DNA from 4 places in the Streptomyces sp. NPDC024698 genome. Region 2 is predicted to be linked to each of the others. Evidence: riboswitches for the same ligand, from Rfam matches in the RefSeq annotation. Region 2 holds a riboswitch; each other region holds the start of a gene.

Region 1 (6,926 bases), on a different contig from region 2:
TGCCACCGAATCTCTGACTCAGGTCACTAGAGGTCGTCCTACAGGCTCCAGGGCTCCTCGGGCGGGCCCTGGAGCCGCGCACCGGCGTCACCGGAGGGGCTCGGTTGAACGCGTGTGCTTCGGGTCCCGCGGATGGCGTACACTGGTTTCAACGACGCGGGGTGGAGCAGCTCGGTAGCTCGCTGGGCTCATAACCCAGAGGTCGCAGGTTCAAATCCTGTCCCCGCTACTGAAGACCAGAGGCCGGAACTCGGATTCACGAGTTCCGGCCTTTGGCATGTGCGCTCCGGCACCTGCCCCGACCGGTTCCACTTTCCCCCGGTCCCTCTTTTCGCCGGTCCCCCTTCCACCGGTTCCTCTTCCGTTGGTTCCTCTTCTCGTCGGCGGGCGCGGTCCTCCCCCGGTCGGGCCACACCGGTCGCCCGCCGCCACCGCACCGGTTCTGCTGGACGCGTGGGGCAGCCAGGAGGTGAGCGGCGGACCGGACAACGCGACGACCGGGCCGGCCGGCCGTCCCCCGAGGGCCGGCGGCCGGGGACCAGCTCACCGGCGGGAGCGCGGCCCCGCAGGCTCGTGCGCGCCCGCGCCTTCGTCCGGGCCCTGCCCGTGCTGCTCGTCGCCTCCGGGATCGTCTACGACTACTTCACCCCGGCCGCGTTCACCGCGGCGCCCTTCTTCACGGCCGCGCCCCTGGTCGCCGCCCCCCTCTCCTCGCTGCGCGGCACCGTTCTCGCCGGTGCCCTCGCCGTCGGCGCGGTGCTCGCGGTCCACTTCGTGCTCGGCATCGTCCTGCACGTCGACGCCGTCACCGAGGTGGTCACCGTGACCACGGCCGCCGTCCTGGCCGTCCTCATCAACATCGTGGTCCGGCGCGGCGACGAACGGCTCGCCTCGGTCCGGGAGATCGCCGAGTTCGCGCAGCGCGCCGTGCTGCCCGAGCCCGATGCCCGGATCGCGGGACTCGACGTCGCAGCCCGCTACGAGGCGGCGCAGGAGGACGCGTTCATCGGCGGCGACCTGTACGCGGTGCAGGACTCCCCGCACGGCGTACGGCTGGTCGTCGGGGACGTCCGCGGGAAGGGGATGACCGCGGTGGCCGCCGTGGCGACGGTGGTCGGCGCGTTCCGGGAGGCGGCCGAGCAGGAGAGGACCCTGGAGGGCGTCGCACGGCGCCTGGAGCGGGCACTGACCCGCGCGGGCTCCCGGCGCGACAGCGTCGAGAAGGCCGAGGGGTTCACCACCGCGGTCCTCGCCGAGATCCCGCACGGCGAGGGCGTCGTACGCGTCGTCAACCGGGGCCATCCGCCGCCCCTGCTGCTGCGCGCGGACGGCACGCTCGTCATCCTCTCCGCCGAGGCGTTCGCGCTGCCGCTCGGGATGAGCGAGCTGGGCGACCCGTACGCCCCGACGGTGCAGGACCGTTTTCCGCGCGGGGCGACACTGCTCCTGCACACCGACGGACTCTCCGAGGCCCGCGATCCGCGCGGCGACTTCTACGATCCTGTCGCCTGGCTGGCCGGACGGGTCTTCCCCGGCCCCGACGCGCTGCTGGCCGCCCTGATCGAGGCGGCCCGTCGGCACACGGGCGGCGCGCTGACGGACGATCTGGCGCTGCTCGCCGTCCGCCGCTCGTGACGTGGGCCGGCGGCGCGAGGCCAACTCGCCCGTTTTTCATCGCTCATGACCCCAAAGTCCAGGCCAAGAGGCGTTAAGGATCAGTCAGAACAGCTTGGAATTCAGTAGCCGGGTCTATTAACGTTCGATAACGCAGCGCGGCCGTAACAGCCGTCACAAGAGGTGGCTCCGTGCGCACGCGCCGAATCCCGCAAGGGAACCGGGGACCCACATCGTGGGGTGAATCGAGCGTAACCCGCCGTGTCAGCACGGTGGCAGTACGCCCGTAGGAGACCTTCCTGCTCCGAACCCGTCAGCTAACCCGGTAGGCGGCATGGAAGGAAAGGAGTGCGCCCACGTGGCGTCCAACCGGCCCGCTCAGCCAACCCCGTTCGCGCCGAACGAAACCCACACCTTCGGCTATGGCAAGGACGAGGAAACCTGGGAGGAGTGGAATCCCACCGCGGATTCCGTCGCTCCCGTCCGCGGCCGGCACCGCACGGGCAAGCAGCGCGGCGGAGGACTCGCCCGCAGCTCCACGGTTCTCGGCGTCGGCGTCATCGCCGCCGTCGGCGGCGGCGGCATCGCCAGCGCGGCCCCGGGCAAGGCGCCCGTCTCGATCTCGCTGCCCGACCTGTCGTCGGTCACCGCGTCGGCCAAGGCCCTGATATCGGACGGCGGATCCAGCACTCCCAAGGGCTCCACGACCCCGCTCACCAGCGCGGGCCTGACCAGCGCCGACGCGGCCCACGGCGCCACCGACGCCGGTGAGGCGCTGCGCGACCGCATCATGCAGCAGGCCAAGTCGCAGCAGAACCGCGCCGACACCGTCTCGCAGCAGGCCGCCCAGAACACCGCCGCGAAGAAGGCCGTCGCGGCCGCCGCCAAGCAGCAGGACGAGGCCGAGACCAAGGCCGCCGCCGCGAAGAAGAAGGCGGAGGAGGCGGCCAAGGCGAAGGCCGAGAAGGAGCGCCTCGCCGAACTCGCCAAGAGCTACTCGCTGCCGACCTCCTCGTACACCCTGACCTCGCGCTTCGGCGAGGCCGGCTCGATGTGGTCCTCCGGGTACCACACCGGACTCGACTTCGCGGCACCCACCGGCACGCTCATCAAGGCGATCCACAGCGGCACCGTCACCGAGGCCGGCTGGGCCGGCTCGTACGGCTACCGCACGATCCTCACCCTCGACGACGGTACGGAGCTGTGGTTCTGCCACCAGTCCTCCATCGGCGTCAGCGTGGGCCAGAAGGTCGCCACCGGCGATGTCATCGGACGGGTCGGCGCGACGGGCAACGTCACCGGGCCGCACCTGCACCTCGAAGTGCACCCCGGCGGCGCCGCGACCGGCATCGACCCGATGGCCTGGCTCCAGAGCAAGGGCCTCAACCCCTGATCCCCGGTGGTCCTGACGGCCCCCCCCGCGTCAGGACTGCCGGTCGGACGGGCACCGGCACCCGCGCACACCCCGGCCTCCCCGAGGTGATTGCGGAATACATCCATCCGGTGCGGGTGTTGACGTCGTACATGACTTCTCTTCGCAAGCTCGGTTCGTCCGACCTCGAGGTCTTCCCGCTCTCCCTCGGGGGCAACGTCTTCGGCTGGACGGCCGACGAGACCCGTTCCTTCGCCGTGCTCGACGCCTACGCGGCCGCCGGCGGCAACTTCCTCGACACGGCCGACTCCTACTCGGTGTGGATCGAGGGCAACGAGGGCGGCGAGTCCGAGACCATCATCGGCAAGTGGCTGAAGTCCCGCGGCAACCGCGAGGACATCGTGGTCGCCACCAAGGTCAGCCAGCACCCCGCCTTCCAGGGGCTGTCCGGTGCCAACATCAAGGCCGCGGCCGACGCCTCGCTGCGCCGCCTGGGCACCGACCACATCGACCTCTACTACACGCACTTCGACAAGACCGAAGTGCCGGTCGAAGAGATCATCGGCGCCCTCGACGAGTTGGTGAGGGCCGGCAAGGTGCGGCACATCGCCGCCTCCAACATCTCGCCCGAGCGGCTGCGGGAGTCCCTGGAGTTCTCCGACCGCGAGGGTCTCGCCCGCTATGTCGCGCTCCAGCCGCACTACAACCTCGTCTCGCGCGACACCTACGAGGGGGCCCTGCTGGACGTCGCCTCCCAGGCGGGTCTGGCGGCCGTCCCGTACTTCGCGCTCGCCGCGGGGTTCCTCACCGGCAAGTACCGCCCCGGCACGGAGGTCGACTCGGCGCGGGCGGCCGGCGCGGCCAAGCACCTCGGCACCGACCGCGGACCCAGGGTCCTCGCCGCCCTCGACGAGGTCGCCGGGGCCCACGGCGTCGCCGTCCCGACGGTCGCGCTCGCCTGGCTGGCCGCACAGCCGACGGTCGCCGCGCCGATCGCCTCCGCCCGCACGGTCGAACAGCTTCCTGCCCTGCTGGGCGTCGCGGACCTGACCCTGACGGACGAGGACCTGACCCGTCTGTCGCGGGCGTCGGCCTAGAAGCGGTACGGGTTGTACACGGGGTACGGGGCCGGCGCGGAGGCCTGCGCCGGCGGGCCGTACGGATGCGCGGGCGGAACGCGGGGCTGCGCGGGCGGTGCGGTGTACCCGTACCCCGGGGCCGGCCAGGGCGGTGGCGCGGGCAGCGGTGCCGTGAGGCGGGCCGCGTAGGCGAGCGCCGGACGGGCGAGATCCCGGCGGCGCCACAGCTCTTCGAGCAACTCGCGCTCCCGTACGACGAAGTCGGCGCCCGCCCGGCCCCGGCGCCCCCGGTGCCGCAGGAACGCCAGCGAGGTCGCGTACGCCTCGTACTCCGCCACCGAACGCGCGGCACTCTTCCCGAAGTGATGACCCGCGTACTCGCGGGCGATCTGCCGTGCCCGCATCGAGCCGAGCACCCAGGGTTCGGCCGCGCCCAGCCAGCCGGCCGCCGTGTACACCGGCAGTTCGCTACGGACGGTCCGCAGTTCGCGCTGCCGGGTCCAGACGACGAGCCAGGTCAGCAGCCCGAACGCGGGAACCATGAACGCGGCGTACACACCGAAGAAGCCGAACCGGCCGAAGCCCGACGAGCCGTTCCAGAGCGCGTGCATGCCCATCGCGAGCAGCAGTCCGGTGAGGGGGAGCAGCACGCGGCGCGTGTGCTGGCGTTCGGCGGACAGCGCCGCGACGCCGAAGCCGATGCCGGTCAGCACGGTGAACAGCGGATGCGCGAAGGGCGACATCACCACGCGGACGAAGAAGGTCGCCGCGGTGACGGAGGCGAGTCCGCTTTCCCCGCTGAGCCGGTCGGTCCCGAAGGCGGTGCCGAGATAGAGGATGTTCTCGGTGAACGCGAAGCCGGTGGCGGTGACCCCGGCGATGACGACTCCGTCGACGATCCCGGTGAAGTCCCGTCTGCGGAAGAGGAAGACGAGCAGCACGGCCGCCGCCTTCGAAGACTCCTCGACGACGGGCGCTATGACGGTGGCGCCGAGGGTGTCCGCGCCCGAGGGGCCCGCCGTCGTCATGGCGATCCAGCGGGTCGCGAAACTGTTCGCGACGATCGCTATCAGCGCGGCCGCGCAGGCGCCCCAGGCGAACGAGAAGAGCAGGTTGCGCCAGGGGCCCGGTTCGACCCGGTCCAGCCACCGGAAGGCGGCTATGAGCAGCGGCACGGGGAACACCGCCAGTCCGAGGCCGACCAGGAAGCCCTCGGTCCCGGTCTGTTCGCGGACGAGGGCGAGGATCACCAGGCCCGACATCGCGAGCAGCGTGATCAGCGCTCCGTACCGCACCCAGCCGCGCTGCCACCAGTGCGGATGGCGCGGCGCGGGTCCGGCGGGGGTGCCGGGCGGCAGCGGATACGCAGGATGGATGGCCACGGCATTGACCCTAACGAGGGAGGGCGCCGCCCGCGACGGTAACCGGGGTCCCCGGGAATTCCCGGCGGACGCCGACGGGTGTGTGCGGGTCAGTCGTCCGAGGTGTGCTGGTCTCGATGCTGTACGCGTCGGAAGAGGAGGTCGTTCACCACATGACCCTTGTCCAGTCCCTGGCCCTCGAAACGGGTGAGCGGCCGGAACTCCGGACGCGGCGCGAAACCGCCGCCGGGCACGGTGTTCTCGAAGTCGGGGTGCGCGGTCAGCACGTCCAGCATCTGTTCGGCGTAGGGCTCCCAGTCCGTCGCGCAGTGCACGAGCGCGCCCGGGGCGAGCCGGGTCGCGGCGAGGTCCAGGAACTCCGGCTGGATCAGCCGCCGCTTGTGGTGGCGCTTCTTGGGCCAGGGGTCGGGGAAGAAGACGCGCAGGCCGTTCAGCGAGTCGGGCGCGAGCATCTCGCGGAGCAGGATGATCGCGTCGCCGTTGGCAACGCGGACGTTGGTCAGACCGCTGCGCTCGGCGAGGTTGAGCAGATTGCCCTGGCCCGGTGTGTGCACGTCCACGGCGAGGATGCCGGTCCCCTGGTCCTCGGCGGCCATCAGCGCGGTGGCCTCGCCCATGCCGAAGCCGATCTCCAGCACGACGGGGACGGCGGCCCCGAACAGCTCCGCCAGGTCGAGCGTGCCCTGTCCGTCGATGTCCAGACCCCACTGGGGCCACAGCCGCTGCAACGCGTCGGCCTGGCCGGTCGTCACCCGGCTCCGGCGCGGCTGGAAACTCCGGATCCGCCGCTCGAAGTGCGAGCCGGCGGGATCGGCCTGCGGACCGCCGGGGAAACGGGGCTCGCCCTTGGCGCGGTGGTGACGCGGCGAGCCGTCCTCGGCGGAGGCGGGCCGGGTCTCTTCGGTGGAGTCGAGGAATTCAGACACAGTGGGATCGATTTTACGGGGGCGGCGACGCGGGGCGGCCCGGACCGGCTGGTGAGCCGGCCGGCGGACCACGAGCCGACACCCGGGCTCACCGCTCGGCTCCGCCTTGGTTCACCGCTCGGCCCCGTCGGAGCTCACCCGTGGCTCGCCTCCCGGTCCGCCGTGGCTCGCCTCCCGGCCGGTCGCGGAAGGCGGTGGGGTGGGCTCCCGGACAGGCGTGGACGGGCTCGCTCAGACCGCTGCCAGGGACGCCAGCGCGCGGCGGGCGACCTCGCGGCCGATCGGGAGGGAGGCGGTGGCCGCGGGGGACGGGGCGTTCAGTACGTGCACGGTCCTCGGGCCCTCCTTGATCAGGAAGTCGTCGACCAGGGTGCCGTCCCGCAGGACCGCCTGAGCGCGGACCCCGGCGGCCGCGGGGACCAGGTCCTCGGGCCTCACCGCGGGCAGCAGCCGCCGCACCGCCTCCGTGAACGCCGCCTTCGACACCGACCGGCGCAGCTCACCGGCTCCGTAACGCCAGTGCCTGCGGGCTATGTGCCAGGAACCGGGCCAG
Region 2 (6,926 bases):
TCCTCGCTCATCCCGACGGCGCCGTCGATGAGTTCGCGGATGATGTCCGCGTGCCCGGCGTGCCGCTGGGTGTCGGCGATCACGCGGACGACCGCGTGATGCAACGTCACCTCGTCCTTCCCGGCGGGCCACCACGGCACCGTGCCGGTCGTCTCCAGCGGCAGCGCGTCGATCGTCGCGTCCGCGTGGGCCCACGCCCGGCGGTAGAGCCCCACGATGAACGCGCGTGACTCTTCGGCGGTGGCCCACATGTCCCCGTTCGTCTCGCCCGCGTGCTCCATCCAGGGCAGTGGCTCGGCCGACGGCCGCCCGAACGTGGCGCCGAGGTAGCCCAGTTCCATGGTGGCCACGTGCTTGACCAGACCGAGGAGATTGGTCCCCGTGGGCGTGAACGGACGGCGGATGTCGTACTCCGAGAGACCGTCGAGCTTCCACACCAGGGCGTCACGAGCCGACTGGAGATAGCGGTGCAGGTCGGCCTTGGAATCCGGTGAAGTCATGGCCTCCAGTCTGCCGTCGACGCGACCCCGGGCCGTGGCTTTCCCGCGTTCGAGGCCGACCGGGATCGAGTCGGGTCACCCGACGTGAACACCGGACCGGCGCACGGGGACCCGGGCCGGGGACGCCGTCCGCCGTTGGCGTCGTCCACGGCGGGTGTCGTGCACCGTTGGCGCCGTGCGCCGTGCGCCGCGGCCGCTGTGCGCCGGAGTACGGCCGGTTCACCCCGATGGGTTGTTTTGTGGCGGGTTGTCGGGAACGGGGCGTGGACGACTCCGGGTCGGGGAGAACCTGAGGCGTACGCGAAACGCCGTCATCGAGGAGTGCCGCGTGTCCGATGTCGTCTTCACGGCGGATTTCGCCTCGCCCCGGCAATGGGTCGCGGGCCATTCCTGGGCCTATCCCGACGGCGGTCCGGTCAATCCGGACGACGGGAAACTCGACCATCTGGTGACCGACCCCGCCTACTGCCGGACCGGCCGTTTCCGGGCCACGCGCAGAGCGGACGGCGACTGGGACGCGGGCCTGCTGACCACCGAGGGCAGCCCGGACGGCTTCATGGTCCGTACGGGGGACGTGCTGGAGACGCGGGTCAAGCTGCCGACGGTGACCGGGGCCTGGCCGGCCGTCTGGACCTGGCGGGACGGCGGTCAGGAGATCGACGTCTTCGAGTACCACCCCGACAACCCGGACCTGCTGGAACTCTCCAACCACGTGCGCAACACCCACCGTTACTACCGGAACCAGGCCATCCGGCCAGGTGGCTGGGTCGACATCATGGTTGAGTTCGGTGCCCACGGGGTGGTGTGGTGGGTCAACGGGATCCAGGCCTTCGACGACCGGCGCGGCGTCGGCAGATCCTGGCACGCCTATCTCATCGTCAACCTGTCCGTGTGCGCCGGGCGTTACCACCCGCCGCCGCCTCCCACGGCCTCAGAGATGGACTTCGAGGTGACCCGTCTCAGGGTCCGCAGACCCCCGGTCGACCGGCCGTTCCCGGCGACGACGGAGTACGAGGTCGACCTCCTCGACTGACCGGCCTCGCGCGTCCGACCGGGAATCCGTCCTCGGCTGGTGCATCCGTCCGGTCACCCGACGCGGAAGTACGGCATCAGAAGCGACGCCGCGCTCGTGCGCGTCGCGCCGACCGGTGCCGAGGACCATGCCGAATCCGCAGCCGGGGCGAGACGCCCCCGAGAGCGCCTACGTCAGCCATGTGGGCAACTGCCGCACGTGCCAGCGGGAGTCGGGGCGCTGCCCGCAGGCCGCCCGCCTGTGGCGGTTCTATCAGGAGTGGCGCAGCGGCCATCGCGCCCGGTCCGAGGACGCCGAGTGAAGCCGCGCCGCCGTCGCCCCCCTGTACGACCTGCCCGGTCACGGAGCACGGCCTGCAAGGTCGCGGAGCACGGCCTACCCGGTCACCGACGACCGGTGGCCGATGAGACGATCCTCCTCACGGTCGAGCGCGGGGCGTGGAGAGCGCCGTGCGGGGGAGAGGTGCCATGCGAGACTCTGCGCGGAGGTCCGCCGACGATGTGTCCCGGCCTGTGGCGGCCGACGTCCCCGCGGCCCTGATGCCGTGGCGTGCGGTCCCTCCGGGGTCAGGTCCGACGCGTGCCGCCGTCCTGGTCCTGCACGGTGGTGCCGCCGACAGCAAGGCCCCGCTGCGGCCGTGGAACGTCGCCCGCGCACGGATGCGGCCGTTTCTGCGCTGTGTGACGCGGGCCCTGTCGGACAAGGCCACGTTCGTGGGGCAGGTGCGCTATCGGCACCGGGGCTGGAACGGCGCGGACGCCGACCCCGTCGCCGATGTCCTGCGGGCACTGGCTGAACTGTCCGCCCTCGTCGGGGAGGTGCCGGTCGTGCTCGTGGGGCACTCGATGGGTGGGCGCGCCGCCCTGCGGGCCGCCGCCGTACCGCAGGTCCGGGCTGTCGTGGCGCTGGCTCCCTGGTGCCCGGAGGGCGAGCCGGTGGCCCACCTCCGGGACACGCGGGTGATCGTGCTGCACGGCGACCGGGACCGGATCACCGACCCCGCGGAGTCGTTCGCCCTCGTCCGGCGGGCCGTGGAGGCGGGCTCCTCCGCGAGCGCCGTGCGGGTCGAGCGCGGTGATCACGCGATGGTCCGGCGGGCCCGGACCTGGCACCGGGTCACGGCTGCCACGGTCTCCGGCCTGGTCGCGCGGATCGCCGACGGACTCGACCCGCTCCCCGCCGAACGGTCCGGCGGCGAACCAGACGTGATCTAGGGCCCGGGCGCGTCCAGCCGGTCGTCGGGGTGCGGGGAGAGCGGACGGCGGGTGCCGGACGCGGAGCGTGCGGCGGCCGAGGGAAGCGGGGCGCCCGTCGACGGATCCCAGCTCAGGATCCACTCGAAGTCGCGTTGCAGCCGACGGGCCTCGCTCCGTACGAGGGTCGGTATGTCCCCGCGTTCGGAGATCAGTTGGGCATAGATCGGCGCATCGTGCACGTGGGGATCCTCGACTCGCTCTCGTGGTCTGATGTGCCTCGACGGTACGGCCGGCGCGTGACGGCAGCAGTTGTCCGGCCAGTTCGGCCAGAACCGGTCAAGGTGTGACCAACGGGCGCCGCCGATGTCGAACGGCATGCAACGGAACGCCAGTTCTGTGCACACTTTCGACACAGTCGAGTCGGCCGGGCGCGTGTCCGGAGTGCCGGGTGCCTCGGAGCCTGTCCCGCCGGGTCGTCTGGAGTCGGGCCGGCCGCGTCTCGCCAAGTCCGCCCGGTGGGGCGGACTTCGTGCCCGATCACCCCAACGGCCGTGCTCAGCCTTCCCTTTCGGGCACGGCGCGTGTCCTCGTCGTCGCGCTGCGAGGTGGTGCGACGAAGGTCACGAAAATGTATCGGACATAGGGGACGTGGATCTTCACATCCGGTGCACATCATGGCTAAGTTGGCGACCAGGTCGCCCGACTCCCTCCGGCGAAGTCGCCGGGCGGCGCGGCCTCCGCCGAGTCCTGACTGTCCTCGTGGCAGCGGGAGCCGGGGACCCACCGAACCTGGGGTGAATCGGCCGACTGCCTTTCGGGGCAGGGGCCGTAGGGCATACCTTCCGGAATCGTCCGCCCGAACCCGACAGCTAACCCGGTAGGCGGACGACGGAAGGAGCACCACTCGATGGCGCCGGAACGCACCCCGCCCAGCGGCGAAGAAGTCGCCCGACGGCTCTCGTCCCTCTACGACCAGGCGGAGATGGCCACCGGCAACTTCAACGGGACCCGCGCTCTGGCGAACTCCACCCGCAGGCCGGGCCGACGCGGCTCCGGCCAGGGGAGTGGCGGTTCCGAGCCCGCCGAGGAAGACCTGATGCGGCAGTGGTTCGACGGGGCGCGTTCCCGGTTCGGACCCTCGGCCCCGGCCGTCCTTCCGTCCGACCGGCTGCCGGAGCGGGGTGGCGCGAGTGCCCGTCCGAAGGAGGGCGCGAGAGCCCCCAAGGGGTCCTCGTCGGACCTTCCGACGGTGTACGAGCTGGAGCAGATCATGCGGCCCGTCGCCGAGTTGACGGCGGCCCCGATGCGCGAGCTGACCGCGGGACCGGCTTCGGAACCGGCCGGGCGTCCCGTCCTGGAGCTGACCGCGGGTCCGGCGGCCGAGAGCGTGACCGGTCGCGCCCCGGCGGCGACGGAAGCGGGTTCGGCGGTCCGCGCGGCGCTCCCGGCGGGGGCCGCTCCGGCCGCCGCCGCCTCGCAGAAGTCCTCGCTGCACGGCAGGAAGCAGACCGCCCGGCGCAAGCTCGCGGTCGCGCAGGACCTGATGGCGCGGCACGCGGCCCGGACGAGCATGCCCGTCCCGCGGCAGCCGCAGGCGCCGGCGATCGAGTACCGGCCGGTGGAAGAGCCCCGGTTCCCGTCCGCCCCGCAGCCCCCCGCGTACCAGTCGCTTCCCCCGGCCCCCGCGTTCCAGCCCGCGCCGCAGCCCATCGCGTACGAACAGGCGCCCCGGACCGCCGCGTTCCAGCAGCTGCCCCAGCCCCCCGCGTTCCAGCCGGCGCCCGCCCCCACGGCGTTCGACACGGGCTCGATGCCGCGCGCGTACGAGACGGGCTCGATGCCCCGCGTGCAGGACACCGGGTCGGTGCCCCGCGCGTACGAGACGGGCTCCATGCCCCGTGTGCAGGACACCGGCTCGATGCCCCGCGCCTACGACACGGGCTCGATGCCGCGCGCGTACGAGACGGGCTCCATGCCCCGTGTGCAGGAGACGGGCTCCGTGCCCCATGTGTACGAGCCCGCGGCTCCGGCCGCCGAGTACAAGTCGGTGCTCCTGCCCCTCTCGTACGAGCCGGAGCCGCCCGTCTCCGAGTACAGATCGGTGCTCCTGCCCCTGTCGTACGAGGCGCCGACCCGTCCCAGCGGGTATCAGCCGCCTCCGCCGCCCCCGGTGAGGGAGCCGGCACCCCAACCCCCCGTGTACGAGCCCGCCGCCTACCGCTCAGCGCCGATGCCCCCGGCGAGTGAGCCGGCGCCCCAGCCGCCCGCGTACGAGTCCGCGCCCCCGGCCGCCGCCTACCGCTCCGCCCCCATGCCCCCGGCGAACGAACCGGCGCCGCCGGTCGACGACGCCTGGCGGCAGTCGCTGCGCACGACCGGCAGCCGGCAGGCGTGGCCCGCCGCCGGAGGCACGAACCCGGGGTTCAGCATCGACAGCCTCGTCGCTCCTGCTCCCGCCGCCCCGCCGGTCGTCGGACACGACAGCAGGGCCGCCGAGGCGGTCGCCTTCGCACGCGCGCAGGTCGGCATGCCGTGCGTGTGGGGAGCGTCGGGACCCGGGTCGTACGACCCCTCGGGGCTGACCCAGGCGGCCTGGAAGAGTGCCGGAGTCATGCTCCCCCGCACCACCCAGGACCAGGCGCAGGCCGGCCCGGCGGTCGCCCTCACCGAGATGCAGCCCGGTGACCTGGTCTTCTTCCACGCCAACGTCAGCCACGTCGGTCTCTACGTCGGCGACGGCATGATGGTCCACGCGCCGAGTCCCGGAGCACGGATCGCCGAGGAGTCGGTCGCCTACGCCGGACAGGCGGCCGTCCACAGCGTCGTACGCCCGGTCTGAGAGCGGCCCGGCCGGCCGCGGTCGGTCCGCGGCGTACCGCCGTCCGTGGAGCGCCGCCGTGTGCCGGGGGCGCCACGGCGGCCCGCCGTCAGAATTCGCTGTCGATCCCGGTGACGGCGGCGGGCCCCAGCGGGGCGTCGTCCGCGGACAGGCCGCTGTCCCGGAGCGCGCCGGAGACCAGCCGCACGGCCTCGGCCTCGGCGCTTCTCCGGTCCGCCGCCTCGATCTCCAGCCGGACGGAGAACCGGTTGTCGTCGACGGTCAGCAGGCTCAGCTCCTCGCTCTCGCCCAGGTCCGTGTTCTGCGGGTCCTGGGGGCGAAGCCTGCGTTCCACGTCGGCACGGGAGGCGTCCGAGAGGCCGTGGACGAACGTCCCGGGAACGGTGATGACGTAGGTGGTCACAGGAACTCCTAGTGCGGCCGGGCCGAGGGTGAGGTGGTGCGGTCGGTTGCGTGATCGCCCGTATACCCCGCATTGTGCCGGGCACCCGGATCTTCTTCGCGTCGGGCGCGGCCCGTCGAGGGCGCCGGTACGCGGCGGTGCCTGCCGTGCGGTGATCGCGTGGCGATACGGTCGGCCCATGGCTGACGCTAGGTTGACCACCGCCTCGTATCTCGTCCTCGGCATCATCGACAAGCTGGGCGAGGCCAGCGCGTACGACGTCAAGGTGGAGGCGGCGCGGACGGTCGCGCCCTTCTGGTCGGTGCCGCACGCGCAGGTGTACGCGCAGTGCGACCGGCTCCTCGACGCCGGGCTGTTGTCTCAGGTCCGGCAGGAGAGCGGCCGCAACCGCAGGGTGCTCACACTGACGGACGAGGGCGGGGCGGCCCTGCGGGGCTGGCTGGACGACTCCGCGTTCGTGCCGGTGGAGGCCCGTGAACGGGGCATTCTCAAACTCTGGTTCGGCGGCCGGCCCGAGGTGCTCGGCCCCGTACAGCTCGACGAGCACCACAGGACCCTGGGTGAGTACGAAGAACTCGCCCGGTCCGTCGGGGAGTTGCTGACGCGCGGGCAGCGGGACGCGCTGGAGTTCGGCATCCGGTACGAGCGGATGATGATCGAATTCTGGGGATGGGTGCAGCGCCGGGACGAGGACACGACAGACCGTTGACCCCGGCGGTGGACGCCTCTACCGTCTCGATAGTCCAAACGAGACTATCGAGGCCGGGTCGCGGCCCCGAGCAGGGAGTCGTCGTGCGTCGACCGACGGGCACCACCTGGCGCCGCCTCGCCGTCATCGCCCTGACGGTCGTGTGCGTGGGCTACGCGCCGATCGCGATGACCGAGCTGTGGCCGTACGCGCGCCCCGGCGCCCCGGCGTACGGAGAATGGATCCTGGGCCATGTGGTCTCGCCGC
Region 3 (6,926 bases), on a different contig from region 2:
GTCGAGACCGCGCTGAAGTTCGCCCGGTACGCCACCGGCAGGCCGAGGATCCTGTACTGCTCCCACGCCTTCCACGGACTGACCACCGGCTCCCTGTCGGTGAACGGCGAGGACGGCTTCCGCGACGGCTTCGCCCCGCTGCTGCCCGACACGGCCGTCCCGCTCGGCGATCTCGACGCCCTGGCCGGGGAGCTGAAGAAGGGCGACGTCGCCGCGCTGATCGTGGAGCCGATCCAGGGCAAGGGCGTGCACGCGTCCCCGCCCGGATATCTGCGCGCCGCCCAGGACCTGCTCCACCGGCACAAGGCCCTGCTCATCGCGGACGAGGTGCAGACCGGCCTCGGACGGACCGGGGACTTCTACGCCTACCAGCACGAGGAGGGCGTCGAACCGGACCTGGTGTGCGTGGCCAAGGCGCTCTCCGGCGGCTATGTGCCGGTGGGCGCGACCCTCGGGAAGGACTGGATCTTCAAGAAGGTCTACTCCTCCATGGACCGGGTCCTCGTGCACTCGGCGAGCTTCGGCTCCAACGCGCAGGCCATGGCGGCGGGTCTCGCGGTGCTCTCCGTGATGGAGAACGAGCAGATCGTCGCCAACGCGCGGATCACCGGAGAACTGCTGAAGTCCCGGCTGGCGGCCCTGGTCGACCGCTACGAGCTGCTCAGCGAGGTGCGCGGGAGGGGGCTGATGATCGGCATCGAGTTCGGCCGGCCGGCGTCCCTGAAGCTGCGCAGCCGCTGGACCATGCTCCAGGCCGCGCGCAAGGGTCTGTTCGCGCAGATGGTCGTCGTACCGCTGCTCCAGCGGCACCGCATCCTCACCCAGGTCTCCGGCGACCACCTGGAGGTGATCAAGCTGATCCCGCCGCTGGTGATCGACGAGCGGGACGTCGACCGGTTCGTGGAGGCCTTCACGGCCGTGATGGAGGACGCCCACGGCGGCGGTGGGCTGATGTGGGACTTCGGGAAGACGCTGGTGAAGCAGGCGGTGGCCAACCGCTGAGACCCGGCCGTACCCACGGGCCGGCACGGCGGCCGGCGGGTACGGCCGAGCTTTTTGCCTCACGGGCAAGAAAATTGCCTCGCGGGCAATTGTTTGGCTCAATGGTCCTATGAGCCCCGCCGATCCAGGGGCGGCCGACGAGCCGTCCGCCGAGCTGCACGCCGTGGCACCCCGGCTCCGCGCCCTGCGCCGCGGCGCCTCCCTCACGCTGGAGGCCGCGGCCCGCGCCGCCGGGCTCTCGCCCGCCCACCTCTCCCGGCTGGAGACCGGCCAGCGCCAGCCCTCGCTGCCGATGCTGCTCACGCTCGCCCGTGTCTACGGTACGACGGTCTCCGAGCTGCTCGGCGAGGCGGTCCCCGATCGTGACGCGATCGTCCGGGCCGCCGACATGGAACCGGCCCCGGCCGGCGGCTGGACCTACTGGCAGGCGGGTTCCGCCGGCCGCGGCATGCAGGCGCTGCGGGTGCGGGTCCCGTACGGCTCGCAGGGCGACATCGTGCGCGTCCACCCGGGCGAGGAGTGGCTGTACGTCCTCCAGGGGCGGCTCGACCTGCGGCTCGGGGACACCGCGCACGTCCTGGCGCCGGGAGACAGCGCCCACTTCGACTCGCTGACCCCGCACCGCATCGCCGCCGCGGAACGCGACGGGGCCGAGCTCCTCTTCGTACACACCCTGCTTCAGAGCCCCGTCGCCGCGCTGTGCCTCGGTCCGGCGGCGGGCCACCCCACCCCGGGAGAGACGTCATGACCGAACCCACGGAACCCCGCCGGTCCATGGAGGACAAGTTCCCGCGCGCCCTGTGGGTGCGGCTGATCATCTACGTCGCCGTCGGCCATCTGTTCGCGGCCTTCATCTACCTGCTCTTCACGCTCGGCGCGCAGAACCAGTAGCGCCCCGGCCCCGGCGCGCGGCTCAGTCCAGGAGTCGCGCGCGCAGCCGTTCCCGCAGCTGGGGGGTCAGCCCCAGCCCCTGCTCCAGATAGGCCTCGACACCGCCCCAGGTCTCCTCGATCGTGTCGAACGCGGCCGTCAGGTACTCGGCGCGCGCGTCGAACAGCGGGCTGAGCAGTTCCATCACCTCGGGGGAGTAGGCGCCGGCCGAGGTATTGGTGCGGTGCACCTTGTAGCGGCGGTGCGCGGCGTTCGACTCCAGGTAGTCGGCCACGATCGCCTCGCGCTCGACGCCGAGGGCGAGCAGGGTGACCGCGATGGACAGTCCCGCGCGGTCCTTGCCCGCGGCGCAGTGCATCAGCGCGGGCACGCTGTCGTCGGCCAGGGCGTGCAGCACCTGGGAGTGCTCCGCCGTGCGCTCCCGGATGATCGCGCGGTACGAGCCGATCATCCGGTCCGCGCCCTTGTCGTCGCCGAGGAGCGCGCGCAGCTGGTCGATGTCGCCGTCGCGGACCATCTTCCAGAACTCGCTGCCGTCCGCCGGGTCGCTCAGCGGGAGGTTCACGTTCCGCACGCCCGGCAGTTCGACGTCCGGACCCTCCAGCTTCTGGTCGGCGGCGTTGCGGAAGTCGAAGATCGTGTGGAGTCCCAGGGAGGAGAGGAACGCGGCGTCCTCCTCCGTGGCGTGCGCGAGGTGCCCACTGCGGAACAGATGACCGTGGCGCACGCGCCGGCCGTCCACGGTGGGCAGTCCACCCACGTCGCGGAAGTTGCGCACTCCGCCGAGTTCGGGCTCGGTCGACGGGATCTGCTGCGTCACGGGGCTCCTCCTGTTCGGCCTCCGGCGTCGCCGGGCTGGACTCGGCGCCGCTCGTCGGCAGTTGTACCGGCTCGCGCTCTCGACGATACGACATGGGTTCCTCAGGCAATGAGTTATGTCTTCGTATGCATGTTCGAATCGATGGAGTTTCGACTCTCTATTCAAGAGAGGCGCTCGCAAGTGCCGGATATCCGCGAAAGGCTTATCTGCCCGTTCTGTCCGAATAAACACCTTCATGGCAACTGGCCCTGGAATAGGGCGCACTGGGGCGAGTCGCGTGAGGAGGGTCATATTCGTGACGATGCGTTGCCGTCCCCCTTTCTCAACGCGCCCGCTTTTCCGGGCGGGTTGAGATGTCCGGAAGATCGTCATTCCACGGAGGGTGACGGCGAATTCCGCATGGATCAAGAAAGGCGAGCGCACAGAAACCGCACATAGTTGTCGACGCGCTCTCATGTCGCTTACGTTCTGCCTCAATCCGGACGGACGCCCAATCCTGCCGCCGCCCGGAATTCCGCACACTCACCCGTACATGGCAGGAGCGGGGGACCCACAGGTTCCGTGCCTGGTCCGGTTTCCGGAACAGGCTAGGGGTACAGCCGCGCAGCAGCGCGACCGGGCATCTCCAGCCCGCACCCGACAGCTCACCCCGCAGGCGCCGGAGAGGAATTCGCCATGCCCGCGAAGGGTAAGCACCGCCGTCCCAAGTCCCTGCGTTTCACCCGCACGATCGCCGCGGCCGGCACCGGTGGCGCCGCACTCGCGCTGCCCCTGATGGGAGCCACGGGAGCCCACGCCGCGACCCAGGCCACCGTCGCGCAGCACGTCGAGAAGGCCGTCACCGCCGCCCCCGCCGCGAAGGCCGCCACGGCCGCCACGACGAAGACGTACGCGGTGAAGTCCGGGGACTACCTCTCGAAGATCGCCGACGAGCAGAACGTCAGCGGCGGTTGGAAGAAGATCTACTCCGACAACCGCTCCGCCATCGGCGGCGACCCGTCGCTGATCCACCCCGGTCTGAAGCTGTCGCTCGGCCACAGGGCCGCCTCCGCCGCCCACACGGCCACCCGGACATCGGCCCCGGCGACGTCCGAGGCGACCCCGGCCGCCGACAAGGCCGCGACCACCACCGCGTCCGCCAGCTCCTCCTCCGGCTACACCCTGCCGGTCGACAGCACCAGCATCGGCACCGGCTACAAGGTGCCCGGCAGCATGTGGTCCAGCGGCTACCACACCGGCGTGGACTTCGTGGTCCCGACCGGCACCACGATCAAGTCCATCGCCGCGGGCACCGTCGTCTCCGCGGGCTGGGGCGGCGCCTACGGCAACCAGGTCGTCATCCAGCACGCCGACGGCAAGTACTCCCAGTACGCCCACATGTCGTCGCTGTCCGTCTCCGCGGGCCAGACCGTGACCGAGGGCCAGCAGATCGGTCTCTCCGGCGCGACCGGCAACGTGACCGGACCGCACCTGCACTTCGAGATCCGCACCACGCCCGACTACGGCTCCGACGTCGACCCGGTGGCGTACCTGCGCTCGCACGGTGTCGCCGTGGGCTGACCCCCCACCTCCTGCTCCTGACGGCAGGACCAACTCCGGAGGCCGGACCCCAGATCCCCTGGGTCCGGCCTCCGGTGCGTCCGTGGCACCGGTGTCCGTGGCGCCGGTTTGCGGGGCATCCGGGCGATCGCTGCTTCAACATCCTTGATGCGGGCCTTATTCCGGAGTTGACCAATGCTTGGCGAGTGGCTTATCTCACCGCCCGTCAACTCTTCCCTACGGTCGCGTAGCTCACATCGAAAGGTGAATCATGCTCGATGTGGCAGACGATTCGAAGGATGACAACAGATCAGTGATCGGGTCGTACGTGGCGGTGGGGGACAGCTTCACCGAGGGCGTCGGCGACCCTGGGCCCGACGGGGCGTTCGTCGGCTGGGCGGACCGGTTCGCGGTACTTCTCGCGGACCGCAGGCCCGAAGGCGATTTCGACTACACCAATCTCGCGGTGCGCGGCAAACTGCTCGACCAGATCATCGAGACCCAGCTCCAGGAGGCCAAGGAACTCGGCCCGGACCTGGTCTCGTTCTGCGCCGGCGGCAACGACATCATCCGCCCCGGCACCGACCCCCACGAGGTCGCGGAGCGTTTCGAGCGCGCGGTCGCCGACCTCACCTCCGCCGTGGGCACCGTGATGGTGACCACCGGCTTCGACACCCGTGACGTCCCCGTGCTCAAGCACCTGCGCGGCAAGATCGCCACGTACAACGGACATGTGCGGGCCATCGCGGACCGCTACGGCTGTCCCGTTCTCGACCTCTGGTCCCTGAAGACGATCCAGGACCGCCGGGCCTGGGACGGCGACCGGCTGCACCTCTCTCCCGAGGGGCACACCCGGGTGGCGCTCCGCGCCGGGCAGGCCCTCGGCCTGGAGGTGCCGGCCGACCCGGACCAGCCCTGGCCGCTCCTCCCGCCGCGCGGCACGCTGGAGGTGCGCCGCGACAACATCCAGTGGGCGCGCGAGTATCTGGTCCCCTGGATCGGGCGACGGCTGCGCGGGGAGTCCTCGGGCGACCACGTGGAGGCCAAGGGGCCCCTCTCACCGGACGACATCAAGCTGCGCATCGAGTCGGTGGCCTGAACGGAGACCGGGCCCGGCCGGCGGGACAGACCTGCCCGGCCGGGCCCGGTGCCGTCACCGCCCCGGCCGGAGAACGACCCCGCGACGCCGCCCGAGACCCAGGGGAGTGCGGAGGAGCCGGGACGCGGGCCGGGCCGGACTTCACGCCCGTGCCTGCACCGGGCCCGAGCCCGCTCACCGGTGCAGAGCAGTCCCGTCGATGCCCTGCGACCTGATCCAAACGACAGGCCCTAGCGCACCGCCGCGATCAACGCCTCGCGTTCCAGGCCCAGTTCGCGGGCGAGGGCCTCGTCGACCCATTCCTGGGTCCGGGCCCGTGACACCCCGCCGGAGTACGCCGTCATCTGGACCGCAAGCCCGTCCAGCAGCGCCGTGAGCCTGAGGGCCGCACTCGCGGGGTCCGGGCAGCGGAACTCGCCGGCGGCCACGCCCTCCGCGATCACCTCGGTCATCGCGGCCTTCCACTGCCGGTCGAGACCGCGGGTGACCTCGCGCAGCGCGGGCTCGCGCAGGGCGACCGCCCAGCCCTCGATCCACAGGCGCCAGCCCTTGGCCTGCCCGGTCGGGGCGTACCACCGCACGGCGGCCCGAAGGCGTCGCAGTGCCGTCGTCCGGCGGCCGAGCAGTTTGCGCAGACGGGCGAGGTCGTCCTCGGCGGCATAGGTGAACGCGGCGGAGACCAGCTTCTCCTTGGTCGAGAAGTGGTACAGCACCAGCGCGTTGCTCACGCCCAGGGCCGAGGCCACGTCGGCGATGCGTACCGCCGCCACGCCCCGTGCCTCGATCTGTTCGACGGCGGCCCGCAGCAACTCCTCGCGCCGCTCCGCCACGCTCAACCGCACTCTCGCCACGCGGCAACCCTACACAGCCCGCACCGGAGAGACCCCGACAGGAGCTGGCACCTTGCCCGCGCCCGGCCCCCGGAGCCCCGCCGGGCCATGGCCTCAGCGGTACCAGCCGAACCGCTCCGCGATGACCGGCAGCCGGTCCGTGACGATGGCGTGGGCGGCGGCCCGCGGGGTCGTGCCGTCGGCCTCCGCGCGCGCGAGCGTCCGGTCGATCAGGGCGCGCATGGAACGCCGGGTGTGGGCGAACGCCTCGTCCGCGTCGGCGCCGATGTCCCCGAACAGGGTCCACCACCACCAGGCGTTCGTACCGGAGTTGACCACGACGTCCGGCAGGACGGTGATCCCGCGCGCGGCGAGCAGCTCCTCCGCGTCCGCCAGGACGGGCATGTTGGCCGCCTCGACGATCCAACGGGCCGTGATCTCCCGCTGGTTCGCCGTGTCGATCGCGTACGAGACGGCGGCCGGCACCAGCACCTCCACGTCGGCGGACAGCCAGGCGTCACCGGGGAGTTCACGGTCCGCCGGGCGCAGCACCCCGCGGTCGACCGTTCCGTACGCGTCCCGGGCCCCGAGCAGGGCGTCGACATCGAGGCCGTCCGGGTTGGCGATGGTCCCCTTGATGTCGGCGACGGCCACGACCTCGAGTCCCGCGCGCGCGAGGAAGCGCGCGGTGGCCCCGCCCATGGTGCCGAGCCCCTGCACGGCGACACGCGTTCCCGCGTATGGC
Region 4 (6,926 bases), on a different contig from region 2:
TGAGCCGGAAGACGTCGAGGGCGTCCGCGACCGCGAGGGCCGCCACCGCCGTCATCCCCATCGGGAAGACGGTCGACCACCGCCGTACGTCGTAGCGCCGGCGTGGCCACACCACCTCCGCGACGGCCAGCAGGACGTAGCAGACGAGGTCGAGCGCCAGCAGCGCGCCGGTCGTGGCGCGCAGGACGCCCTGGTCGTCGTTGTTCCACAGATACGGATTCACGTGGTGCGCCGCGACGAGTCCCGCCCCGGCCAGCGCCGAGATGCCCAGCGCGCCGGCCGCCACCCAGTGGTCCCCTGCCCCCTTCCTCACCTCCTCCAGGTCGAAGGAGGCGAACGAGAGCACGTAGAGCACGGTCCCCACCCAGAACAGCGTCATCGCGGCATGGGCGAGCCAGTCCGAGCCCGCCTCGGTGGCGATCGCCGACCCGAGGACCGAGAGCCCCTGCGTGGCCACGCAGACGAGGAACACCTCTCCGGCCATACGGCGCCGCCAGTGCCGCAGGACGGCCAGGAGCAGCACCGGCCACAGGACGGCCGACAGCGCGAGCAGGACTTCGGCGAGCCCCCGCCACCCCAGCGCCGAGAACCGGGTGCCGAGCACGGTGGTCGCCGCGACCGCGTCGAGCCCGGCCGGCGTCGCGGCCCGCCGCGCCCACTGCCGCCGGTCGCCCAGCAGCCGGGCGAGGAAGTCCGAGGCGAGCGCCGCCCAGGCGAGCGAGGCGAGGACCAGCGCGATCCGGGACAGGGCCTCGTGGCCGGTCAGACGCAGGCCGATCGAGAGGATGCCGGTGGCCATCACGGCGGCCCCGGCGGCGGGCGCCCAGCCCACCCACCAGGCGCGGAGCGGAATGGTGTCCGGCATGTCCGGTGTGTCTGGCATGCGTCGATGCTAGGGATCCGCGGAGCGGTTGCGGGTGGGCCACGCGCGGGCGGCGGCGAAAACGCGGGGCGGGCGCACGGGGATCGGTGAGCCCGCGCGCACGCCCCGCGGCAAGGGCGTCCGTGCTCCGGTCTACGCCGGGCGCACCACGCTGTGGATCGCCGACGTGCCGTCGTAGTAGATCGACTCCTCGCGGACGTACGCCCCCGGCTTCGGCGCGTGGATCATCATCCCGTCGCCGATGTAGAGGCCGACGTGGCTGATGTCGTCGTAGAAGAAGACGAGGTCGCCGGGCCGGGCGTCGGCGAGGGGGACCGTCGTGCCGGCGTTCACCTGGTCGTAGGTGACGCGCGGGAGGCTGACGCCCGCGGCCTTCCAGGCGGCCTGGGTCAGACCCGAGCAGTCGTAGGAACCGGGGCCGGTGGCGCCCCAGACGTACGGCTTGCCGATCTGCGCGCGGGCGAACGCGAGCGCGTCGGCGGCCTTCGCCGTGTACGAGGGGTCCGTGCCGGTCGACCCGGACGCCGAGCCCGCCGTCGAGCCGGACCCGGACCCGGACGCGGAGCCGCTGGAGGTGCCCGACGGCTGCGGCTGTGCCGCCTTCGCCGCGGCCGCCTGCTGCCGGGCCAGCTCCGCCGCCTTGGCCGCGGCCTGCTCCCGCTTCTTCTTCTCGATCGCCGCCAGCCGCGCCTTCTCCGCGGTGTTCAGCTTCGAGAGCAGGTCACGGGCTTCGGAGAGCTTGCGCTGCACGGTGGCCTTGGACGTCTTGAGCGCCCGCTGCGAGGCGGTCAGCGACTCCAGGCTCTCGGTGGCCTCCGACCGCTTCTTGGTGGTGGCGGCCTGTTCCGTGATGTAGTCGTCGACGGAAGCCTTCTGGCGGGTCGTCAGACGGCTCATCAACTGCGTCTGGTCGAAGTAGTCCTGGGGGTTGTCCGCCAGGAGCAGGGTCGCGGTGCCGGGCGCGGCGGCCCCCGTGCGGTACTGCGCCGCCGCGAACGAACCCAGCTTCTCGCGAGCGGTGTTGAGCTTCTCGGTGCGCCGGGCGACGTCGTCGAGCAGGGTGTCGACGCGCTTGCGCTGCTCGGCGGTCTTCTCCCGGGTCGCGTTGTACTTGTCCGTGGCCGTCTCGGCCTGGTGGTAGAGGTCGTCGACCTTCTTCGAGACCGCCTCGATGCTGGGCCTGGGTTCGGCCGCGGGAGCCGCTGCGGCCGTCTGGGAGAGCAGGGCCACGGAGGTGAGGGCCGCGGTGGCCAGGACCGGGGTCCGTATGCCGGAGATGCGCGCACCCGTGGGGCGCGCCTTGCGGTGTGACGCCAAGAGAGGCGACTCCTTCCGTCGTCCGCCTGCCGAGTTAGCTGTCGGGTTCGGGCGGGTTGATCCGGAAGGTTTCCCTACGGTCCGTGCCCCACAAGGCGGTTGGACCGATTCACCCCTAAGTCGGTGGGTCCCCGGCTCCGGTGGCCTCGCGGCGTACCGGATTAGGCGGAGGCCGCCCGGCCCGGCGATGTTCGCCGGTGGTGGTCGAGCGGCGTTCCGGCACGCTAGCCAACCGGCGTGGCCCGTGTGAAGGTTGATGTGCGATATGTCCGATACATTTTCGTGACCTCGCGCGGACCCGCCGCCCCGCGGCGACGGAAGCGGGAGCGGCCCCTCGCCCGACGTGTCCGGCCGGACGCTTTCGGTGAAGGTGTCCCGCGTCACGACTTCCGGTGGAGTTCCCGAGGTGGCGGCGGGTTGTCGGTGGGGCGGCCTAGACTCGGAGAGCGATGAGCAGCCTCTTTGACGACAGCTTCCTGGCGGACCTCAAGCCCTCCGCGGCCCACGAGGACGAGCACCCGCCGCCGCCCGAGGACGATCACGTACCGGAACCGGTTCCGGACGATCTGTTCGGCGGGAAGTTCGACGCGCCGCCGACCCGTGACACGTACTACCGCGACGGCGCGCCCAGGCCCGCCGTGGACCCCGCGGCCCTGCTGGACGGACTGAACGAGAACCAGCGCGCGGCCGTGGTGCACTCCGGCTCCCCGCTGCTCATCGTGGCCGGCGCCGGCTCCGGCAAGACCCGCGTGCTCACGCACCGGATCGCGCATCTGCTCGGCGAGCGGAACGTCCACCCCGGCCAGATCCTCGCGATCACCTTCACGAACAAGGCCGCGGGCGAGATGAAGGAGCGCGTCGAGGCGCTCGTGGGCCCGCGCGCCAACGCGATGTGGGTGATGACCTTCCACAGCGCCTGTGTGCGCATCCTGCGCCGCGAGAGCAAGACGCTCGGTTTCACCTCGTCGTTCTCGATCTACGACGCCGCGGACTCCAAGCGTCTGATGGCGCTCGTCTGCCGTGATCTCGACCTCGACCCCAAGCGCTTCCCGCCGAAGTCCTTCAGCGCCAAGATCTCGAACCTGAAGAACGAGCTGATCGACGAGGAGGACTTCGCGGCGCAGGCAACCGACGGTTTCGAGAAGACCCTCGCCCAGGCGTACGCGATGTACCAGTCGAGACTGCGCGAGGCCAACGCGCTCGACTTCGACGACCTGATCATGACCACGGTCAACCTGCTGCGCGCCTTCCCGGACGTCGCCGAGCACTACCGCCGCCGCTTCCGGCACGTCATGGTCGACGAGTACCAGGACACCAACCACGCGCAGTACGCGCTCGTCCGTGAACTCGTGGGGACCTCCGAGCACCCCGTGGACGTACCGCCCAGCGCGTACGACCTGCCTCCGGCCGAGCTGTGCGTGGTGGGTGACGCGGACCAGTCGATCTACGCCTTCCGCGGCGCGACGATCCGCAACATCCTCCAGTTCGAGGAGGACTACCCGAACGCGACGACGATCCTCCTGGAGCAGAACTACCGCTCCACCCAGACGATCCTGTCCGCCGCCAACGCGGTCATCGAGCGCAACGAGTCCCGCCGTCCCAAGAACCTGTGGACCAACGCCGGCGCGGGCTCGAACATCACGGGTTACGTCGCGGACACCGAGCACGACGAGGCCCAGTTCGTCGCCGACGAGATAGACCGTCTCACCGACGCCGGCGAGGCGCGGGCCGGCGACGTCGCGGTCTTCTACCGCACGAACGCGCAGTCCCGTGTCTTCGAAGAGGTCTTCATCCGCGTCGGCCTGCCGTACAAGGTCGTCGGCGGTGTCCGCTTCTACGAGCGCAAGGAGGTCCGGGACGTCCTGGCGTACCTCAGGGTGCTGGCCAACCCCGAGGACTCGGTCCCGATGCGCCGCATCCTGAACGTGCCCAAGCGCGGCATCGGCGACCGCGCCGAGGCGATGATCGACGCTCTGTCGCAGCGCGAGAAGATCAGCTTCCCGCAGGCGCTGCGCCGCGTCGACGAGGCCTACGGCATGGCCGCGCGCTCCACCAACGCGGTCAAGCGGTTCAACACGCTCATGGAGGAGCTCCGTACGATCGTCGAGTCCGGCGCGGGCCCGGCCACCATTTTGGAGGCCGTCCTCGAACGCACCGGCTATCTCGCCGAGTTGCAGGCCTCGACCGACCCGCAGGACGAGACCCGGATCGAGAACCTCCAGGAACTCGCCGCCGTGGCCCTGGAGTTCGAGCAGGAGACCGGTGAGGACGAGACCCCGGCCGGACTCTCCGCGTTCCTGGAGCGGGTCGCGCTCGTCGCCGACTCCGACCAGATCCCGGACGAGGAGGACGGCAACGGCGTCATCACCCTGATGACCCTGCACACCGCCAAGGGCCTCGAATTCCCCGTGGTCTTCCTGACCGGTATGGAGGACGGCGTCTTCCCGCACATGCGCGCGCTCGGACAGGTCAAGGAGCTGGAGGAGGAGCGGCGCCTGGCGTACGTGGGCATCACGCGTGCTCGGGAGCGGCTCTACCTCACCCGGTCCTCGATGCGCAGCGCGTGGGGACAGCCCTCGTACAACCCGCCCTCCCGCTTCCTGGAGGAGATCCCGGCGACCCATCTGGACTGGAAGCGCACGGGGGCGACCGCGCCCATGCCGGCCGGTCCCGTCTCCGGTGTCGCCGCCTCCCTCTCGTCCTCGCGTGCGCGGTCCGCGGCCTCGGGTGCCTCCGGGTTCGCCACCCGCCGCGGCGCCGCCGAGAAGCCGGTGGTCTCACTGTCCGTCGGGGACCGGGTCACGCACGACCAGTTCGGCCTCGGCACCGTCGTCGGGGTGAAGGGGACGGGCGCGAACGCGGAGGCGACGGTCGACTTCGGAGAGCCCAAGCCGAAGCGGCTGCTGCTGCGGTACGCGCCCGTGGAGAAGCTGTAGTCCGCGCGAGCGGGCCCGGGATCTGATCGCGGGATCCCCGGCCGTCCGATGACGGCCGGGGCGCGCGGTCACGCGCCGGCCGGGCGGTCACCGACTCCCCGGACGGGGGCCGCTGTTACGTGGGATCCAGACCGTGGCTGCGCAGCCACGGCAGCGGGTCGATCGCCGCGCCGCCGGCCGGGCGGACCTCGAAGTGCAGGTGCGGGCCGGTCGAGTTGCCGGAGTTCCCGGAGAAGGCGATCTGGTCACCGGCCTTGACGGTGGTGCCGGAGGGGACCTTGTACGTCGAGAGGTGGCAGTACCACGTCTCGGTGCCGTCCATCGCGGTCACGATCATCATGTTGCCGTACGCGCTGTTCCACTGCGTCCGCACGGTCCCGTCGATCGCGGACATCACCGGCGTCCCGTACGAGACGGGGAAGTCGATGCCCGTGTGCACGGACATCCAGTTGACGCCGGCCTGGCCGAAGTAGGCGCTCAGGCCCCGCTGCGTCACGGGAAGGACGAACTTCGGACGCAGCCGCTCCTTGCGGGCCGCCGCCTCCGCCGCCTTCTTCCTCTCCGTCGCCTGCTGGGCCTTGAGGTCGATGCGTTCCTGCGTGCGGCTCGCCCGGTCGGCGAAGTCGTCCGCGCCCGCGGACAGACTCTGGAGCTGGGTGTCCAGTTTGATGTTGGCGGCCGACGGCTTCACCGAGGTCGCGTCGGGGGCGCTGGCCGTCGTGTCCTTCGCGTCGCTTCCTCCGAGGCCGCCGACCCCGCCCACGGAGGCGGCGGCGATCCCCGCGACCCCCATCACGCAGGCCGAGGGCACCGCGACGGTCAGCAGCGCGGAACGCTTGGCGGGGCTGCGGCGCCGGGAGCGGGAAGCGGCACGGCCCGCGGGATGCCGGACCGGGGCGATCTCCTCCTGGTCCTCCAGCAGAGGCCGCTCGCGTCCCTCGTCGTAGGGGTCGCGGCCGTCGTCGTATCCGTTGTCGGGGCCGTCCGTGCCCGTGAAGTCCTCGGCCGCGTCGAACTCGTCCTGCTGCGAGGCGTGGTCGCCGTGGACCGCCTGGTCGAAGGTCGCGGTCGCCTGCTGGTCGAAGGGGACCGGGTCCGCCGCGTCCGTGTACGTCATGTCGAGCTGGGTGAGCTCATGGCCGTACGGCTCGGACTCCGCCCGCGGCTGTTCGTACGACTCGGCCGGCTGGTGCTCGTAGGCCTGGTAGGCGTCCTGGCCCCCGGCGCCGTTCCACTGCGTGGCGTCGTACGCGCCCGTGTCCTGCGTCGGCACGGTCCACTGCTGGGTCCCGTCGAGCGGCTGGTCCGGCTGGGTCCAGGCGTTCGCGTCCCACTGGCCCGAGGCGTCGGGGCCCGGGTGCTGGGCGGGGACGTCGGCGAGCTGCTGGTAGCCGTCGGTCCAGGCCGTCGTGTCGTGGGCGCCGGTGTCGTAGCCGGTGTGCCGGCCCGCGTACGGGTCGTAGCCCATCGGCTGCTGGACCCCGGCGTTCCACTGCGTGGCGTCGTACGAGCCGGTGCCCGCCCCGCCCGGCATGGTGCCGAAGAGCGGGTCGCCCGCGAAGTCGGAGGTGGGGTAGCCGCCCGCCGCGGCCGTGTTCGCGCCCGAGTCGGAAGGAGCGGCGGCGTAGTCGCCGTACGCGGTGAAGTCACCGTACTGGGCTTCGTGCGCGCCATAGGGCCCGTAGAGCGCCGAGGCGGCGTCGGAAGCCGGAGCCGGGGGAGTCGCGATCCCCGACGGGTGACGGTCGTTCACCAACTTCTCTTTCGCCTCGACAACAGGGGCTGGCAGA

Evidence for each region. A riboswitch is a leader RNA that binds a small molecule or an ion and turns the genes downstream of it on or off. The one in region 2 is predicted to bind cyclic di-AMP.
Region 1: it holds a riboswitch for cyclic di-AMP, as region 2 does, so the genes downstream of both, ACZ4AA_RS37560 (M23 family metallopeptidase) here and ACZ4AA_RS32560 (C40 family peptidase) in region 2, are expected to answer to the same signal.
Region 3: it holds a riboswitch for cyclic di-AMP, as region 2 does, so the genes downstream of both, ACZ4AA_RS25610 (M23 family metallopeptidase) here and ACZ4AA_RS32560 (C40 family peptidase) in region 2, are expected to answer to the same signal.
Region 4: it holds a riboswitch for cyclic di-AMP, as region 2 does, so the genes downstream of both, ACZ4AA_RS06890 (C40 family peptidase) here and ACZ4AA_RS32560 (C40 family peptidase) in region 2, are expected to answer to the same signal.

The regions. Positions count from the first base shown of each region.
Region 1 is NZ_JBVHLK010000041.1:19,019-25,944, reverse strand. It holds tRNA gene ACZ4AA_RS37570 (tRNA-Met) at 156-229, shown strand; gene ACZ4AA_RS37565 (PP2C family protein-serine/threonine phosphatase) at 454-1,635, shown strand; cyclic di-AMP (ydaO/yuaA leader) riboswitch at 1,805-1,961, shown strand; gene ACZ4AA_RS37560 (M23 family metallopeptidase) at 1,973-3,007, shown strand; gene ACZ4AA_RS37555 (aldo/keto reductase) at 3,139-4,083, shown strand; gene ACZ4AA_RS37550 (PrsW family intramembrane metalloprotease) at 4,080-5,447, opposite strand; gene trmB (tRNA (guanosine(46)-N7)-methyltransferase TrmB) at 5,537-6,373, opposite strand; gene lhgO (L-2-hydroxyglutarate oxidase) at 6,605-6,926, opposite strand, start outside.
Region 2 is NZ_JBVHLK010000023.1:20,614-27,539, reverse strand. It holds gene ACZ4AA_RS32585 (DinB family protein) at 1-500, opposite strand, end outside; gene ACZ4AA_RS32580 (beta-glucanase) at 829-1,533, shown strand; gene ACZ4AA_RS32575 (hypothetical protein) at 1,661-1,834, shown strand; gene ACZ4AA_RS32570 (alpha/beta fold hydrolase) at 2,001-2,747, shown strand; gene ACZ4AA_RS32565 (hypothetical protein) at 2,744-2,968, opposite strand; cyclic di-AMP (ydaO/yuaA leader) riboswitch at 3,458-3,629, shown strand; gene ACZ4AA_RS32560 (C40 family peptidase) at 3,637-5,568, shown strand; gene ACZ4AA_RS32555 (hypothetical protein) at 5,657-5,971, opposite strand; gene ACZ4AA_RS32550 (PadR family transcriptional regulator) at 6,150-6,680, shown strand; gene ACZ4AA_RS32545 (DUF2306 domain-containing protein) at 6,764-6,926, shown strand, end outside.
Region 3 is NZ_JBVHLK010000013.1:2,982-9,907, forward strand. It holds gene ACZ4AA_RS25590 (aspartate aminotransferase family protein) at 1-1,002, shown strand, start outside; gene ACZ4AA_RS25595 (helix-turn-helix domain-containing protein) at 1,112-1,750, shown strand; gene ACZ4AA_RS25600 (DUF6126 family protein) at 1,777-1,893, shown strand; gene ACZ4AA_RS25605 (tyrosine-protein phosphatase) at 1,916-2,713, opposite strand; cyclic di-AMP (ydaO/yuaA leader) riboswitch at 3,227-3,384, shown strand; gene ACZ4AA_RS25610 (M23 family metallopeptidase) at 3,389-4,273, shown strand; gene ACZ4AA_RS25615 (SGNH/GDSL hydrolase family protein) at 4,566-5,351, shown strand; gene ACZ4AA_RS25620 (TetR/AcrR family transcriptional regulator) at 5,582-6,202, opposite strand; gene ACZ4AA_RS25625 (glutamate dehydrogenase) at 6,296-6,926, opposite strand, start outside.
Region 4 is NZ_JBVHLK010000002.1:547,348-554,273, reverse strand. It holds gene ACZ4AA_RS06895 (tellurite resistance/C4-dicarboxylate transporter family protein) at 1-883, opposite strand, end outside; gene ACZ4AA_RS06890 (C40 family peptidase) at 1,016-2,200, opposite strand; cyclic di-AMP (ydaO/yuaA leader) riboswitch at 2,209-2,378, opposite strand; gene pcrA (DNA helicase PcrA) at 2,650-5,136, shown strand; gene ACZ4AA_RS06880 (M23 family metallopeptidase) at 5,252-6,889, opposite strand.